Regions from separate parts of the Streptomyces sp. RKAG293 genome, predicted to be linked through region 1. Evidence: riboswitches for the same ligand, from Rfam matches in the RefSeq annotation. Region 1 holds a riboswitch; each other region holds the start of a gene.

What was found. Region 1 has a riboswitch for cobalamin ahead of LNW72_RS14005 (prenyltransferase/squalene oxidase repeat-containing protein). Riboswitches for the same ligand answer to the same signal wherever they lie in the genome.
Positions count from the first base shown of each region.
Region 2: another riboswitch for cobalamin. It lies ahead of metE (5-methyltetrahydropteroyltriglutamate--homocysteine S-methyltransferase); the one in region 1 lies ahead of LNW72_RS14005 (prenyltransferase/squalene oxidase repeat-containing protein).
Region 3: another riboswitch for cobalamin. It lies ahead of LNW72_RS11330 (cobalamin biosynthesis protein); the one in region 1 lies ahead of LNW72_RS14005 (prenyltransferase/squalene oxidase repeat-containing protein).

Region 1 covers NZ_JAJOZB010000001.1:3,150,844-3,155,689, reverse strand. The annotation lists gene LNW72_RS14015 (CbiQ family ECF transporter T component) at 1-249, opposite strand, end outside; gene LNW72_RS14010 (SCO2322 family protein) at 246-935, opposite strand; gene LNW72_RS14005 (prenyltransferase/squalene oxidase repeat-containing protein) at 935-2,137, opposite strand; cobalamin riboswitch at 2,279-2,405, opposite strand; gene LNW72_RS14000 (MBL fold metallo-hydrolase) at 2,471-3,487, opposite strand; gene LNW72_RS13995 (aldehyde dehydrogenase) at 3,590-4,846, shown strand, end outside.
Region 2 covers NZ_JAJOZB010000001.1:1,299,229-1,304,074, reverse strand. The annotation lists gene metE (5-methyltetrahydropteroyltriglutamate--homocysteine S-methyltransferase) at 1-1,656, opposite strand, end outside; cobalamin riboswitch at 1,841-2,030, opposite strand; cobalamin riboswitch at 2,177-2,335, shown strand; gene LNW72_RS05740 (DUF4430 domain-containing protein) at 2,488-2,979, shown strand; gene cobF (precorrin-6A synthase (deacetylating)) at 3,061-3,849, shown strand; gene LNW72_RS05730 (cobalt-precorrin-6A reductase) at 3,862-4,608, opposite strand; gene LNW72_RS05725 (ABC transporter permease) at 4,725-4,846, opposite strand, start outside.
Region 3 covers NZ_JAJOZB010000001.1:2,564,880-2,569,725, reverse strand. The annotation lists gene cobN (cobaltochelatase subunit CobN) at 1-553, opposite strand, end outside; gene LNW72_RS11335 (cobyric acid synthase) at 550-2,151, opposite strand; gene LNW72_RS11330 (cobalamin biosynthesis protein) at 2,148-3,110, opposite strand; cobalamin riboswitch at 3,238-3,366, opposite strand; gene LNW72_RS11325 (hypothetical protein) at 3,516-3,749, opposite strand; gene LNW72_RS11320 (inorganic phosphate transporter) at 3,775-4,846, opposite strand, start outside.

The DNA.
Region 1 (4,846 bases):
CAGCACCACCAGTCCCAGCTTCAGGAACGCCCCGTAGGACTTCGCCCAGGGCGCGTCCGTGCGGCGGGCGGCGACCACATAGCCCGCGACCGCGACCAGCAGCAGGAGCAGCAGCGGATTGGTGGTCCTGGACGCCGCCGTCGCCAGCCCCAGCGCCCACAGCCACCACGCCCCGGCGTGCAGCGCCGTCGACCGGGTGGCGACGGCGGCCCCGCGGCCGGCGGTGTTCCGGCGTACCCCGGTGTTCATCCGCGCCGGCGGCGGGCCTGCCAGAGGGCCGCCCCGCCGAGGGCGAGGACGGCGGCGATGCCGGCGAACCAACCGACCGAGGGACCCCCGCCGTCACCGCCGCCGTCGCCCGACGCCTGCGGCGCGGGGCTCTTCGACGCCGATGCCGTGCCGGAGCCTCCGGAGCCTTCTGCGACCGGCTCCCCGCAGCCCGCCTTCGGGTAGCCGGCGATGGCGCACACCATGCCGGCCGAGTTGTAGCGCAGCGGCTTGGCGACGGCGGCGAGCGCGTCGTCGCCCGTCGCGTCGCCCGGGACCTGGGCGCAGGCGGTACGCGGCGCGGGCGGTGCCGCACCGCCGCCCGCGTCGGCGGCGGTGCCGAAGTCCAGCACGAGGGCGATGCGCTTGGTGCCGCCCTTGGGCGGGGTGCCCGTGCAGATCGCGGCGAACGACGTGGCGCCGGGGACGTCCCGCGGCTTCGAGGAGTCCTGCGCCTCGGCGCTGGCCGCGAAGCGCCAGCCCTCCACCGACCCGTCGTCGGGCCGGTCCAGCGCGGGACCGGTCTGCGCGTACGTCCAGGTGTCGCCGGAGCGCTGCCAGAACGACCAGTAGCGGTACGCGGCGGCCTGCGCGGGCAGGGCGGAGACCGCGAGCAGCGCGCCGAGCGCCAGCAGGACGGCGAGGACCCGCAGCCGGGGGCGCGGCATCAGCCCTGCTTCTTCTTGCGGCCGCTGACGAGGAACCCGACGCCGATGCTGGCGACGAAGAAGACCCCGACGATCCACCAGGTGGCCGAGGAGGACTTGTCGTCCTTCTTCTCGGTCCTGTCGGACGGCGACGGGCTCGCGCTCGCCGCGGCGGCCGGCTTCGGGCCGAGGTTGGTCAGCTGCTGGACGAGGTCCGCGCCGCCGGCGCTCCGCGGGTCGTTGCCCGTCGCGTGGGCGGCGAGGATCAGCTGGGACAGGGCCGCGGGGTTGCCCTTCGACCAGGTCGCGGAGTTCTTCGCGAGCCAGTCGTACGACGTCTTCGCCGTGTCGCGCTGGTGGATCGCGGCCAGCGCGATCACGGCGTCGGCGGTGGTGCCGTAGTCCGGCGTCGGCTTGTCCGCGCCCGGCGTGACGGCGGTCAGGTGGCCGCCGCCCGCGGTGAGCTGCGTCGTCAGGTACGCGCCGCCGGCCGAGGCGGCACCGTCCGCGTCGAGCTTCTTGTAGGCGTCGGGCGACGCGCAGTCCGGGGCGGTCGCGACCACGTTCGTGGTCGACGGGGCGACGACGAACCCCGCGCCGTGGGCGCCGCGCACCGCGTCGGCGGTGGCCTTGGCGTTCACCGTGAGCTTGCCGTTCATCGGGTAGCCGAAGGCGCCGCGGTCGGCGGCCTTGGCGTCGCAGCCGAACTGGAAGGCCTTGAGGCTGTCCGAGGCCTCCCGGACAGCGCTCTGCGCGCCGATCACGACACCGGTGGAGTTCGGGTCGGAGGCGCCGCCGGGGTTGTACGACCAGCCGCCGTCCTTGTTGCGCACCGAGGTCAGCCAGTCGGTGGCCTTCTTCACGACAGTGTCTGTGGTGGCCTTGTCGCCCAGCGCGGTGAGCGCCTGCACGGCGATGCCCGTCGCGTTGGTGTCCTCCGTCTTGGCGTCGCAGGCCTTCGACGTGTCGGCCCGGTACGACGGGAAGCCGCCGTCCGCGCACTGCTGACCGGTCAGCCAGGCCACGGCGCTGTCGGCCGGCTTCACCCCGGCGGTGTCCAGCGCCAGCAGCGCGTACGACTGCCGCCACACCCCGTCGTACGTCGGGTCCCCGGTGCCGTAGAGACCCGGCGGCAGCGGGGTGTCGGCGGAGGCCGCGGGCACCGCGGCCATACCGAGCACGGTGGCGGCGGCGAGCGCGGCGGCGCTGCGACGGAGGTTCATGAGGGGTTGATGCCTTTCGCTGAGCGGGTGCGTGGCCGGGCGCACCGCTGCGAGCCCGCGCCATGCGCGGGGCACCGGGCTCCGGCTCCGTTACCTCGACGGTGCCGGTCACCGCCGATACGTCGCCGCATCTGCCGGACCGGGAGCCGCTCCCGTCCGCGCGGGTACTCCGACTCGCCGCCCCTGCCCTGGGGACGGCTCACGGTTGCGGGTCAGTGCCGGATTCGCGCCGGCTTCCCCCGCTCGGACGTGGATGGAATTGTCCCGAACATCGTATGCCCTGCGGGTGCCGCTCCCGGTCCCGGCCCGCCCGCGCCCCGGCCGCCCGTTCCGTCAGACCGCCTGGTACGTGACCGGGTCGGAGCCGGGGACGGCCTCGGCGCGGCCGGCCTTCACCAGCCGCCGCAGATGGGCCTCGGCCTCGGAGACGGCGATGTTGCGGGAGCCGAACGGGATCTGCTCCCAGGGACGGTTCCACTCCATCACCTCGGCGAGCTGCCAGGGCGTGCGCGGTGCGTCGCTGATCAGCGCCGCCAGCCCGGCGAGCCGCTCCTCGTGGTGGTCGAGCAGCTCCCGCACCCGGCCCGCCGCGTCCTTGAACGCGTACTGGTGGGCGGGCAGCACCTCGTCGGGGTTCAGCCGGCCGATGCGCTCCAGCGAGGCCAGGTAGTCGCCGAGCGGATCGGTCTCGACCTCGTCGTCGGGGTCCTCGTACAGCCCGATGTGCGGGGAGATCCCCGGCAGCAGGTGGTCGCCGGAGAACAGCCGCCGGCTCTCCTCCAGGAACAGGCAGACGTGCCCGGGGGTGTGGCCGGGCGTCCAGATGGCGCGCAGCCGCCGGCCGGCGAGGTCCACGAGCTCGCCGGGTTCGATGTCCCGGTCCGGGAGCGCGGGCCGCAGCCCCGGCAGGGTGGTCGGCCGGCCGGCGGCGCGGGCGGCGCGCAGCGGGGCGAGGTGCTCCTCGGGGGCCCCGGCGGCGATGAGCTTCGCCATCATGAAGGACATCCAGCGGGCCGGCTCGGCGGACCGGGTGCGGCGCACCACGTCCGCGTCGGCGGCGTGCATCGCGATCCAGGCCCCGGACACCTCCCGGACCTGCGCGGACAGCCCGTGGTGGTCGGGGTGGTGGTGGGTGATGAGGACGCCGTGCACCTCGGCGACGGAGGTGCCCGCCTCGACGAGACCGGCCTCCAGTGCGGCGTACGAGTCCGGGTCGTCCCAGCCGGTGTCGATCAGCACGGGACCGCGGTCGGTGTCCAGGAGATGGACGAGCGTGTGGCCGAGGGGGTTGTCGGGGATCGGGACCGGGATGCTCCAGACCCCTCCGCCGTGGTCGGTCACGCGCACCATCTGGTCCCCTCTCGCCGACGAAGTCATTGCCCACTATAACTAGAACTGGTATCAGTTCTGAAACAGCGTCAGGTATGGGCCGACCCGCAGGAGGCACCAGTAATGACCGACCTCATCGAACACGGACAGCTGTTCATCGGCGGGGAGTTGGTGGACCCGCTCGGCAGCGAGACCATCGAGGTCATCTCCCCGCACACCGAGCAGGTCATCGGGCGGGTGCCGCACGCCTCCCGCGCCGACGTGGACCGCGCGGTCGCCACGGCCCGCAAGGCGTTCGACGAGGGTCCGTGGCCGCGGATGACCCTCGACGAGCGGATCGCCGTCGTCACCCGCATCAAGGACGCGATCGCCGTCCGGTACGACGAGATAGGCCGTCTCATCAGCTCGGAGAACGGCTCCCCCTACTCGTGGAGCATCCTCGCCCAGTCGCTCGGCGCGATGATGGTGTGGGACGCGGCGATCACCGTCGCCCGCGACTTCCCCTACGAGGAGCACCGCACCGGCGTCCTCGGCCCGATCCTGGTCCGCCGGGAGCCCGTCGGGGTCGTCGCGGCCGTGGTGCCGTGGAACGTCCCGCAGTTCACCGCCGCCGCCAAGCTCGGGCCCGCGCTGCTCACCGGCTGCACCGTCGTACTGAAGCCGTCGCCGGAGACCCCGCTCGACGCGTACGTGCTGGCCGAGATCACCAAGGAGGCCGGGCTGCCCGACGGCGTGCTGTCGGTCGTGGCGGCCGACCGGGAGGTCAGCGAGTACCTGGTCGGCCACCCCGGCGTCGACAAGGTGTCGTTCACCGGCTCGGTCGGGGCCGGCCGGCGGGTGATGGAGGTCGCGTCCCGCAACCTCACCCGCGTCACCCTGGAACTGGGCGGCAAGTCCGCCGCCGTCATCCTCCCGGACGTGGACCTGGACACCGCCGTCCCCGGCATCACCTCGGCCGCCTGGATGAACAACGGCCAGGCGTGCGTGGCCCAGACCCGGATCCTGGCGCCGCGCTCCCGCTACGACGAGATCGCCGAGCGCTTCGCCGCGGCCGCCTCCGCGCTGGTCGTCGGCGATCCGCTCGACCCGGCCACCGAGGTCGGCCCGCTGGTCGCCCAGCGCCAGCAGCAGCGCTCGTTCGACTACATCAAGATCGGTCAGGAGGAGGGCGCGAAGGTGCTGACCGGCGGCGGCCGGCCGGCCGGACTGGACACCGGCTGGTACGTCGAACCGACGCTCTTCGGCGATGTCAGCAACTCCATGCGGATCGCCCGCGAGGAGATCTTCGGCCCGGTCATCTGCCTGCTCCCGTACGACGACGAGGCCGAGGCGCTGCGGATCGCCAACGACTCCGAGTTCGGGCTGTCCGGCAGCGTGTGG
Region 2 (4,846 bases), 1.9 Mb from region 1:
GAACCGTGTCCAGCGGACCGTCATCGGCTCGGGGCGGGAGATGTCCCCGGCGAGGATCGGCGGCCGGACGTAGCGGGTCCCGTAGGACTGGACCCAGCCGTGCTGGGTGGCGAGGTAGCCGGTCAGCTGCTCGGCGAAGTACTGCACCATGTCGTTGCGTTCGGGCTCGCCGTGCACCAGGACGTCGATGCCGGCCTTCTCCTGGAAGGAGAGGACCTCGCGGATCTCGGCCTCGATACGGGCGTCGTACGCGGCGGTGTCGATGCGCCCGGCCCGCAGCTCGGCCCGTGCGGTGCGCAGTTCGGTGGTCTGCGGGAACGAGCCGATCGTGGTCGTCGGCAGCAGCGGCAGCCCGAGGTGGGCGCGCTGGGCGGCGGCCCGTTCCTCGTAGGGCTGGGAGCGGCGGGCGTCGCTGTCGGTGACGGCCGCGGCGCGGGTTCTGACGGCCGGGTCGTTGGTGAGGGCGGAACCGGCCCGGGAGGCCAGGTCGGCCCGGTTGGCGGCGAGTTCGGCCGCGATCGTGTCGGTGCCCTGGGACAGTCCGCGCGCCAGGGTGACGATCTCGGCGGTCTTCTGCCGGGCGAAGGCCAGCCAGCGGGCGATCTGCGGGTCGATGTCGCGCTCGGCCGTGGCGTCCAGCGGGACGTGCAGCAGGGAGCAGGAGGAGGCGACGTCGACCCGCTCGGCCAGCCCGAGGAGCGTGCCGAGGACGGACAGCGACTTCTCGTAGTCGTTGATCCAGACGTTGCGGCCGTTGACGACACCCGCCAGCAGGCGCTTGCCGGGCAGCCCGCCGACGGCCGCGAGGTCGTCGAGGTTGGCCGCGGCCGGACCGGTGAAGTCCAGCGCCAGCCCGTCGATGGGCGCCTTGGCGAGGATCGGCAGGGCCTCGCCCAGCCGGTCGAAGTAGGACGCGACCAGCAGTTTCGGCCGGTCGGTGAGACCGCCCAGCACACGGTAGGTGCGCGCGGCGGCGTTGAGTTCACCCGGGGTGCGGTCCTGGACCAGGGCCGGCTCGTCGAGCTGCACCCACTCGGCCCCTGCGGCGAGCAGATCCGCGAGCACCTCGGCGTACACGGGCAGCAGCCGGTCGAGGAGCGTCAGCGGTTCGAAGTCCGCCGCGACGCCGGGGGCGGGCTTGGCGAGCAGGAGGTAGGTGACCGGACCGACGAGGACCGGGCGCGCGGAGAGGCCGAGGGCGAGCGCTTCCTTCAGCTCGGCGACCTGCTGGGTCGAGTCGGCGCTGAAGACGGTGTCCGGGCCCAGCTCGGGCACCAGGTAGTGGTAGTTGGTGTCGAACCACTTGGTCATCTCGAGCGGCGCGACGTCCTGCGTGCCGCGGGCCATCGCGAAATAGCCGTCCAGGGCGTCGGCGGCGACCGCGGCGCGGTGCCGGGCCGGAATCGCGCCGACCATGACGCTGGTGTCCAGGACGTGGTCGTAGTACGAGAAGTCGCCGGTCGGGACCTCCTGGATGCCGGCGTCGGCGAGCTGCCGCCAGTTGGTGCGGCGCAGCTCAGCGGCGGCGTCCCGCAGGGCGTCAGCACCGACGTCGCCCTTCCAGTAGCCCTCGATCGCCTTCTTCAGCTCCCGGTTCCGGCCCTGCCGGGGGTAGCCGTGCACGGTCGAGCGTGCGGTGGCGGACGTGCTGGTCATGGAACTCTCCTTCGCGAGTGTCTCCCATAGGACCCCGGGAGAATCGACGGCGCGAAGGGACCACAGACCGGACGGGATCACGTCGCTGAAGCGCCGGAACGCCGCACGTGCCCGCCTGATGTGTACTCCGACCCGCCCTCGAGGTCTCCGGAATCACCGTGCGCCGTTGGGGGCGCGCGGGCAGTGGCAGGTCTTCGGACTCGCGGGCGCGTCTCGTACGGACACGAGACACCTACTGGCCGTCGCTTCCCAGATCCCGGCTCGGGTCCCAGTGCGTATGACGGCGGTCGTTCCCACTCACCGCTGCGGGGCAGTCCCGGAATTCCACCGGGTTCCCTCTTACGACGCGCCTGTCTGGCGGACAGGGCGAACCAGCTGCACCGTCCAGCCTATGGCCAAAGGGGCCGCCGGGTCAGCATTGTTCAGCTACCGGACGGTGAAATGGGACACCGGCTCGTCCCGCCCCGTGGCCCGCTCGAGTACCCGGAAACAGGGGTGGTGCGCGAGGCGCGGCGGGCCGTACGATGCGACCGGTTCCGGCCGTCCGACGGGCGGCGGGGCCGACAATTTCATGCGTCCGCGAGTGGGGAAAGCCGGTGGGAATCCGGCGCTGACCTGCAACCGTGAGCAGCGTTCCGCGCTGCGAGCCGGAGAGCCCGCCGTACGACGTGCACTGCTTCTCACTGTCATGGTCTGCAGCGTGGAGCCCGAACCCCTCCTGGTTCTCCGGCCCCTGCCGCTTCCTTCATGGAACGCGCCAGGGGTTCGACGTGCCGTGGGGGACACGTGCGGGGTCCCGGCGCCGGCCCCGTACGAAAGGCTCTCCATATCGTGCTGCGTACCGCATCCCGGCGCATCGCCCTGGCCGCCGCCGCTCTCGCCTTCACGGCGATCGCTCCCTCGGCGTCCGCCGCGTCCGCCACTCCGGCCACCGCCGCCTCGCTTCCCGTGCTCGTCCGGGTCACGGTCGTCGACACCACCCACACGGTCTTCAACGGCATCGTTCTGACCAGCGGCCATGACGTCACGACCGCCACCGGTGGCACGCACCGGTGCGACGGGACCAACGGCGGCGCCAACCCGGGCCGGGTGGCCACCCCGACCGCGGCGCTCGACGACGCGGCGAGACGGGCGCACTTCTCCTGGGACGGCACCTGGTACCCCTCGTTCGACGACTACGCGGTCAGCCGCATAGCCGCCGACACGGCGGGCGCGAGCGAGTACTGGAACATCTCCGTCAACGGCACGCCGACCCCCGTGGGCGGCTGCCAGTTCCGTATCAGGACCGGTGACAAGGTCGTCTTCACCCTGACCGCGTTCTGACCCCCGGCCCGCCGGGGGCGGCAGCCCGCAGGCCGCCCCCGGCGGCGTCACGCCCCGACCGCATGGTGCAGACTCGATGCCGTGAGAAAGATCTTTGTCATCGGTATCGGCGCGGGCGACCCGGACCATCTGACGCTGCAGGCGGTCAAGGCGCTCAATCAGGCCGACGTGTTCTTCGTGCTGGACAAGGGCGAGGAGAAGTCGGACCTGGTCCAGCTGCGCCACGACATCATCGAACAGCATGTGACGCGCCCGCACCGGCTGGTGTCGGCCCAGGACCCGGACCGGGACCGTACGGCGCCGTCACCGGTCTACGCGTCGGCCGTCGGTGACTGGCGCCATCGCCGGGCCGACATCTACGAGCACTTCATCACCTCGGAGCTGGCGGACGACGAGTGCGGCGCCTTCCTGGTGTGGGGCGATCCCGCCCTGTACGACAGCACCCTGGGCATCCTGGAGGACGTTCTCGGCCGCGGGACGGTCGCGTTCGACTACGAGGTGATCCCCGGCATCAGCAGCGTCGCGGCGCTGGCCGCCAAGCACCGGACCGGGCTGAACCGCCCCGCGCGGCCCGTGCAGATCACCACCGGCAGGCAGCTGGCCGCGGGCTTCCCCGAAGGGGCCGACGACGTCGTCGTCATGCTCGACGCGCACCAGGCCTTCGCGCACCTTCCGGACGGCGGGGACGACGTCACGATCTACTGGGGCGCGTACCTGGGCACACCGGACGAGATCCTCGTCGCGGGACCGCTGCCCGACGTCTCGGACCGCATCCAGACGCTGCGCGCCGAGGCCCGCGCCCGCAAGGGCTGGATCATGGACACCTATCTGCTGCGCAGAACCCCCGCAGGCGACCGCGACGACGGCTGACCCGGCTGCGGGCTACGCCGGCACCTCGTGCAGCCACGCGGCCGCTTCCTCAGGGGTCGCGGCCACGGGCACCCCGTCGGGCACCGGCGGACGGCGGACGACGACGACCGGAACCCCGGCCTCGCGGGCGGCGGTGAGCTTCGCCGCGGTGGCCGGTCCGCCGCTGTCCTTGGTGACGAGGACGTCGATGCGGTGGCGGCGCAGCAGTTCCGCCTCCCCTTCGAGGGTGAAGGGCCCCCGGTCGAGCAGTACTTCCGAGGGCTCCGGCAGTGGTGGCTCCGGGGCGTCGACCGAGCGGACCAGGAACCACAGACCGGTCGTGGCTGCGAACGCGGCCAGCCCCGTCCGGCCCGTGGTCAGGAAGATCCGCCGGCCCAGCCCCGGGAGCAGCGCGGCGGCCCCGGCCAGGGAATCCGCGGGGTGCCAGCGGTCGTCCGGGCCCCCCAGCCAGCCGGGCCGCCGCAACGCGAGCAGCGGGATCCCGGCGGACGCCGCGGCCTCCGCGGCGTGGAAGCTGATGGTGCCGGCGAAGGGGTGGGTGGCGTCGATCAGCGCGTCCACCGCGTGCTCGGCCAGCCAGCGGCCCAGCGCGTCCGTGCCCCCGAACCCGCCGATCCGCACCTCGCCGGCGGGCAGCCGCGGTTCGGCCACCCGTCCCGCCAGCGAGCTGGTCACCCGCAGCGCGGGATCGGCGGCCAGCGCCGCCGCGAGCCGGCGCGCTTCAGTGGTGCCGCCCAGGATGAGCACATGTCGTGTCACGTTCGCCGTTCACTTCCCTCGCAGCGGCCGGTGGGTCCGCCGCGGTGGGGCACGGGCGGGGGACGGCGTCGCAGTTTATCCGTCAGGGCCGGGCACTGCCGGGCAGCGCGGTCGGCTCAGAGCGTGACGAGGGTGACCTCGGTGGCCTTGACGCTGGTCCAGACCGAGGTGCCGTCGGTGAGGCCGAGTTCTGCGGCGGCCTGGTGGGTGATCTCGGCGACGAGGTCGGGTGCCTGGT
Region 3 (4,846 bases), 590 kb from region 1:
GCGCGTTGGCGCCCTTCGCCTCGATCGCGGCGCACAGCGTGTCCACGAAGCCGGTGTTCCCGGACAGTTCGTGGGCGCGGTAGAAGAGCACGCCGACGGTCGGGCGGCCCTCGGTGAACGGGTACGCGCCGTGCGTCCCGTACTGCGGCATGGTGGCCGGGGGTTCGAAGCCCTCACCGGTCAGCAGCACCGTGTCCGACAGGAAGCGGGCCAGCTCCACCAGGTTCGCCGAGCCGCCCTCGACCAGATAGCGCAGCGCCTCCGCGACGACGCCCGCCGGAACCGAGGACTCCGCCATCAGTTCGGCGTCCGGCACCGACTCCCCGCCGAGCAGCACCGTCGGAATGCCGGACGTGCGCAGCGCGGCGAGTCCGTCCTCCCAGGCGCGTTTGCCGCCGAGCAGCCGCACGACGGCGATGTCCGCGCCCTCGGTCAGCGCGGCCAGGTCGCCGGGGCCGACCCGGGTCGGGTTGCCGATCCGGTAGTCCGCACCGGAGGCGCGGGCCGCCAGCAGGTCGGTGTCGGCGGTGGACAGAAGCAGAACGGTGGTCACGGTGCCCCCGGAGCAAGGAAGGGTAGGCCGGCGGGTGCGCCGTCCTCGATGAGCCGCATGAGCGCGGCGGTGTCCGCGTGTTCTTCGATCAGGTCGCCGAGGCGGTCGAGCTGTTCCTCGCGCAGCGTCCCGAAGGAGGTGTCGGGGGCCGGGACGAAGCGGCGGCCGGCCTGTTCGGCGATCCGGCGCAGGAAGGCGCGGCGGAAGCCGTCGCTCTCCAGCGAGCCGTGCCAGTGGGTGCCCCAGACGGCGCCCGACCGGCAGCCGTCCAGCGCCCGCCCGTCGTCGCCGGTCATGAACGGCCCGTCGCCGCCGAGCACTTCCGCGACCCCGTGGTGGATCTCGTACCCCTCGACGGGTTCGCCGAGCGCCTCGCCGACCGGCCGGGCCAGCGTCTTCTCCGCCGCGAACCGGACCCGGACGGGCAGCAGTCCGAGCCCGTCCACCCGGCCGGCCCGCGACTCGATCTCGTCCTCGATCGTCCCGCCGAGGATCTGGTAGCCGCCGCAGATGCCCAGCACCGGACGGCCTTCCGCGGCCCGCCGGACGATCGCGTCGGCGAGCCCGCGCTCGCGCAGCCAGGCCAGCGCCCTGACGGTGCCCCGGGTGCCGGGCAGCACCACCAGGTCGGCGTCGGCGAGTTCCTGCGGCCGGTCGACGAAGCGCACGACGACGCCCGGTTCTGCGGCCAGCGCGTCGACGTCGGTGAAGTTCGACATCAGCGGCACGGCGACGACCGCGACCCGCAGGATGTCCTCGCCGTGCGGCGGGGTGACGACCGACTCCCGTACGGCGCCGCGCATCGAGACCCGCAGCCCGTCCTCCTCGTCGATGCCCAGCCCGTGCGCGAACGGCAGCACGCCGTACACGGACCGGCCGGTGAGCCCGCGCAGCATGTCCAGACCCGGCTCCAGCAGCGAGACGTCGCCGCGGAACTTGTTGACGAGGTAGCCGCAGACCAGTTCCTGGTCCTCGGGGCTCAGCAGGGCCGTCGTGCCGAAGAACGAGGCGAAGACGCCGCCCCGGTCGATGTCCCCGACCACCACGACCGGCAGCCGCGCCGCGCGGGCCAGGCCCATGTTCACGATGTCGTTGTGCCGCAGGTTGATCTCGGCCGGACTGCCCGCCCCTTCACAGATCACCGCGTCATACGTGCCCCGCAGTTCGGCCAGGCACTCCACGACGACGGGGAGCAGCGTGGACTGCTTCCCGCCGTACGGTGTTCCTCCGGCGGACGACGACCCCTCGGGCCCACCGTGGTAGCCGCGGGCGCTCATCTCTCCCACCGGCTTGCCGAGCAGCACCACTTGGCTGCTGCTGTCGCTGCCGGGCTTGAGCAGCACCGGGTTCATCAGCGCCGTCGGCTCGACCCGGGCCGCCTGCGCCTGCATGGCCTGCGCCCGCCCGATCTCCGCGCCCTCGCGGGTCACGAACGAGTTCAGCGACATGTTCTGCGCCTTGAAGGGCGCGACCTTCACGCCCTGCCGGACCAGCCAGCGGCAGATGCCCGCCGTGACGACGCTCTTGCCCGCGTCGGACGTGGTCCCGGCGACCAGCAGCCCTCCGCCGGTGCGGCGCACGCCGCGTGTACCGCTCATCGGGTTCCCTCCTCGGTGGATGCCGACAGCGCGGTGACGGCCAGCCGTCCGCCGGCGCAGACCGCCAGCGCCAGCAGGCCGACGCGGCGCGAGAGCCGTACGGCGCGGGCGATGTCGGCGACTTCGGGCGGCCGGTTGCCGGCGCCCAGTACGGCGCGGTGCTCCACGCGGCCGGCGTAGGCGAGGGTGCCGCCGAGCCGGACGCCCAGTGCGCCCGCGAAGGAGGCTTCCACCGGGCCCGCGTTGGGGCTGGGGTGGCCGGCGGCGTCCCGGCGCCAGGCGCGTAGCGCGCCGCGCGGATCGGGTCCGGCGAGCGTGGCGAGGACGGCGGTCAGCCGGGCGCCGGGCCAGCCGGCGACGTCGTCGAGGCGGGCGGAGGCCCAGCCGAACCGGCGGTAGCGCGGCGACTTGTGACCGGCCATCGCGTCCAGGGTGTTGACGGCACGGAAGCCGACGAGCCCCGGCACGCCGGCCGCCGCGCCCCACACCAGGGCGCCGACGACCGCGTCTGAGGTGTTCTCGGCCACGGACTCCACGACCGCCCGCGCGATCTGCCCGGCGTCCAGGGCCTGCGGGTCGCGGCCGCACAGGTTCGGCAGCCGCTCGCGGGCCGCTTCGAGGTCGCCCGCCTCCAGCGCCGCGGCGACGGCCAGCGCTTCACGGCCCAGCGAGGTGCCGCCCAGCACCGACCAGGTGGCGGCCGCGGTCAGGGCGATGGTGGCGGCGGGGGAGGGGCGTACGGCCCGTGCGGCCAGCGCGGCGGCGGCGGTCGCGCCGCCCGCGCACAGCGCGGTGTACAGCGCGCCGTGGCCGCGGTGGTCGCGCCACAGCCGGCGTTCGGCGGCGGTCGCGGCGCGGCCGAACACGGCGACCGGGTGGCCGCGGCGTGGATCGCCCGCGATCAGGTCGCCGAGCTGGCCGAGAGCGGCGCCGCACGCGAAGGCGTGTCCGGCTCGCACGGTGTCAGCCCGCCGTCACGCCTCGACGGGACAGGGCCTGGGGATCCGGTGGAGTACGACGGCGGCCGGGCATGGCAGGAGTCCTCACTCAGGGTCCGCGCCCTGGTTCGACGTGACCGGCGGTTGAGAGTCTCCTGGCTCCCGGATCCGCGCACCCCCGACCGTCCGGCCGATCGCTCGGCGCTGACGTTCTGGTGGGGGTGCACTCCCCGGTGACAGTGGCGGGACCGCGCCGGATTCACACCGGACTTCCTCTCCTACCGCCGTATGGCACCGGGCAGTCCACCACGTGCCGCGAACCCCGTCAACTCGCTGTTGACCTGCGACGGAAGATGTGCGAAGGCCCACACCCGCGGGTTCGCGGATGCGGGCCTGCGCCGTCGGCGCACGGTGCTCGGAAGAGGATCAGGCGACGATCAGGAAGATGCCGTACGCCACCGCCGCCGCGCAGAGCGCGAAGCACGCGTAGGCGCCGGTCCTGGTCAGGACGGCGGAACCGCCGGAGGCGGCCGTTCCGTCGGTGGCGGACCCGCGCTTGGCGAGCCCGACGATGCCGAGGGTGAAGACGCCCACCAGCCCGATGGTCACCGCGAGGGTGACGCCGAGGACGGTACCGAGGGCCTGCCAGTCGATCTGCATGGTGCTGATTCCTTCCGGGCCGGGATCAGGCCGTGGCCGGTGCGGCGTCGACGGGGGTGGCGACGGGGGTGGCGACGGCCGCGGGAGCCGGGATGGTCGCGGCGAGCGGTGCGACGGGTCCGGCGGGCGGCGGGCTGACGGCCGCGATGGCGGCGGTGACCGCACCCTGCGGCTCGACCGGGAGCTCGTTGACGTTGCTGTGGTCGATCGGCTTGCGGCGCGAGGCGAGCCAGATCGCGGTGCAGGCGGCGAGCGCCAGGACGGCGACCCCGGCGATGCCCCACGCGCCCTGGCCGGCCAGCAGCGCGGCACCGGCGGCGACCAGGCCGGCGGCGGGCAGCGTCAGGCCCCAGGCGGCGACCATGCGGCCCGCGGTGCTCCAGCGGACCACCGCGCCCTTGCGGCCGACACCGGAACCCATCACGGAGCCCGAGCAGACCTGGGTGGTGGAGAGCGCGAAACCGAGGTGCGAGGAGGCCAGGATGGTGGCCGCGGCGCCGGTCTGGGCGGCGAAGCCCTGCGGCGCCTCGATGTCGGTGAGGCCCTTGCCCATCGTGCGGATGATGCGCCAGCCGCCGAGGTAGGTGCCGAGCGCGATGGCGGTGCCGGCCGAGACGATGACCCACATCGGCGGGTCGGCGTGCGGGGCGACGACTCCGCCGGTGATCAGGGCGAGGGTGATGACGCCCATCGTCTTCTGCGCGTCGTTGGTGCCGTGCGCGAGCGAGACCAGGCCGGCCGAGGCGATCTGCCCGGCCCGGTAGCCCTTGGCGGTCGCCTTCGGGTCGCTGTTGCGGCCGATCCGGTAGGTGAGCTTGGTGGCGAGCATCGCCGCCAGGCCCGCGACGACCGGGGCGGCGAGCGCCGGGATCAGGACCTTCATGACGACCTTGTCGCCGTTGACGCCATGGGCGCCGACGGAGACCAGGGTCGCGCCGATGAGGCCGCCGAACAGTGCGTGGGAGGAGCTGGACGGGAGCCCGGCCAGCCAGGTCAGCATGTTCCAGACGATGGCGCCGACCAGGCCCGCGAAGATGACTTCCGGCCGGATCCCCGCGCTCTCGTCGATGATGCCGCCGGAGATGGTCTTGGCGACT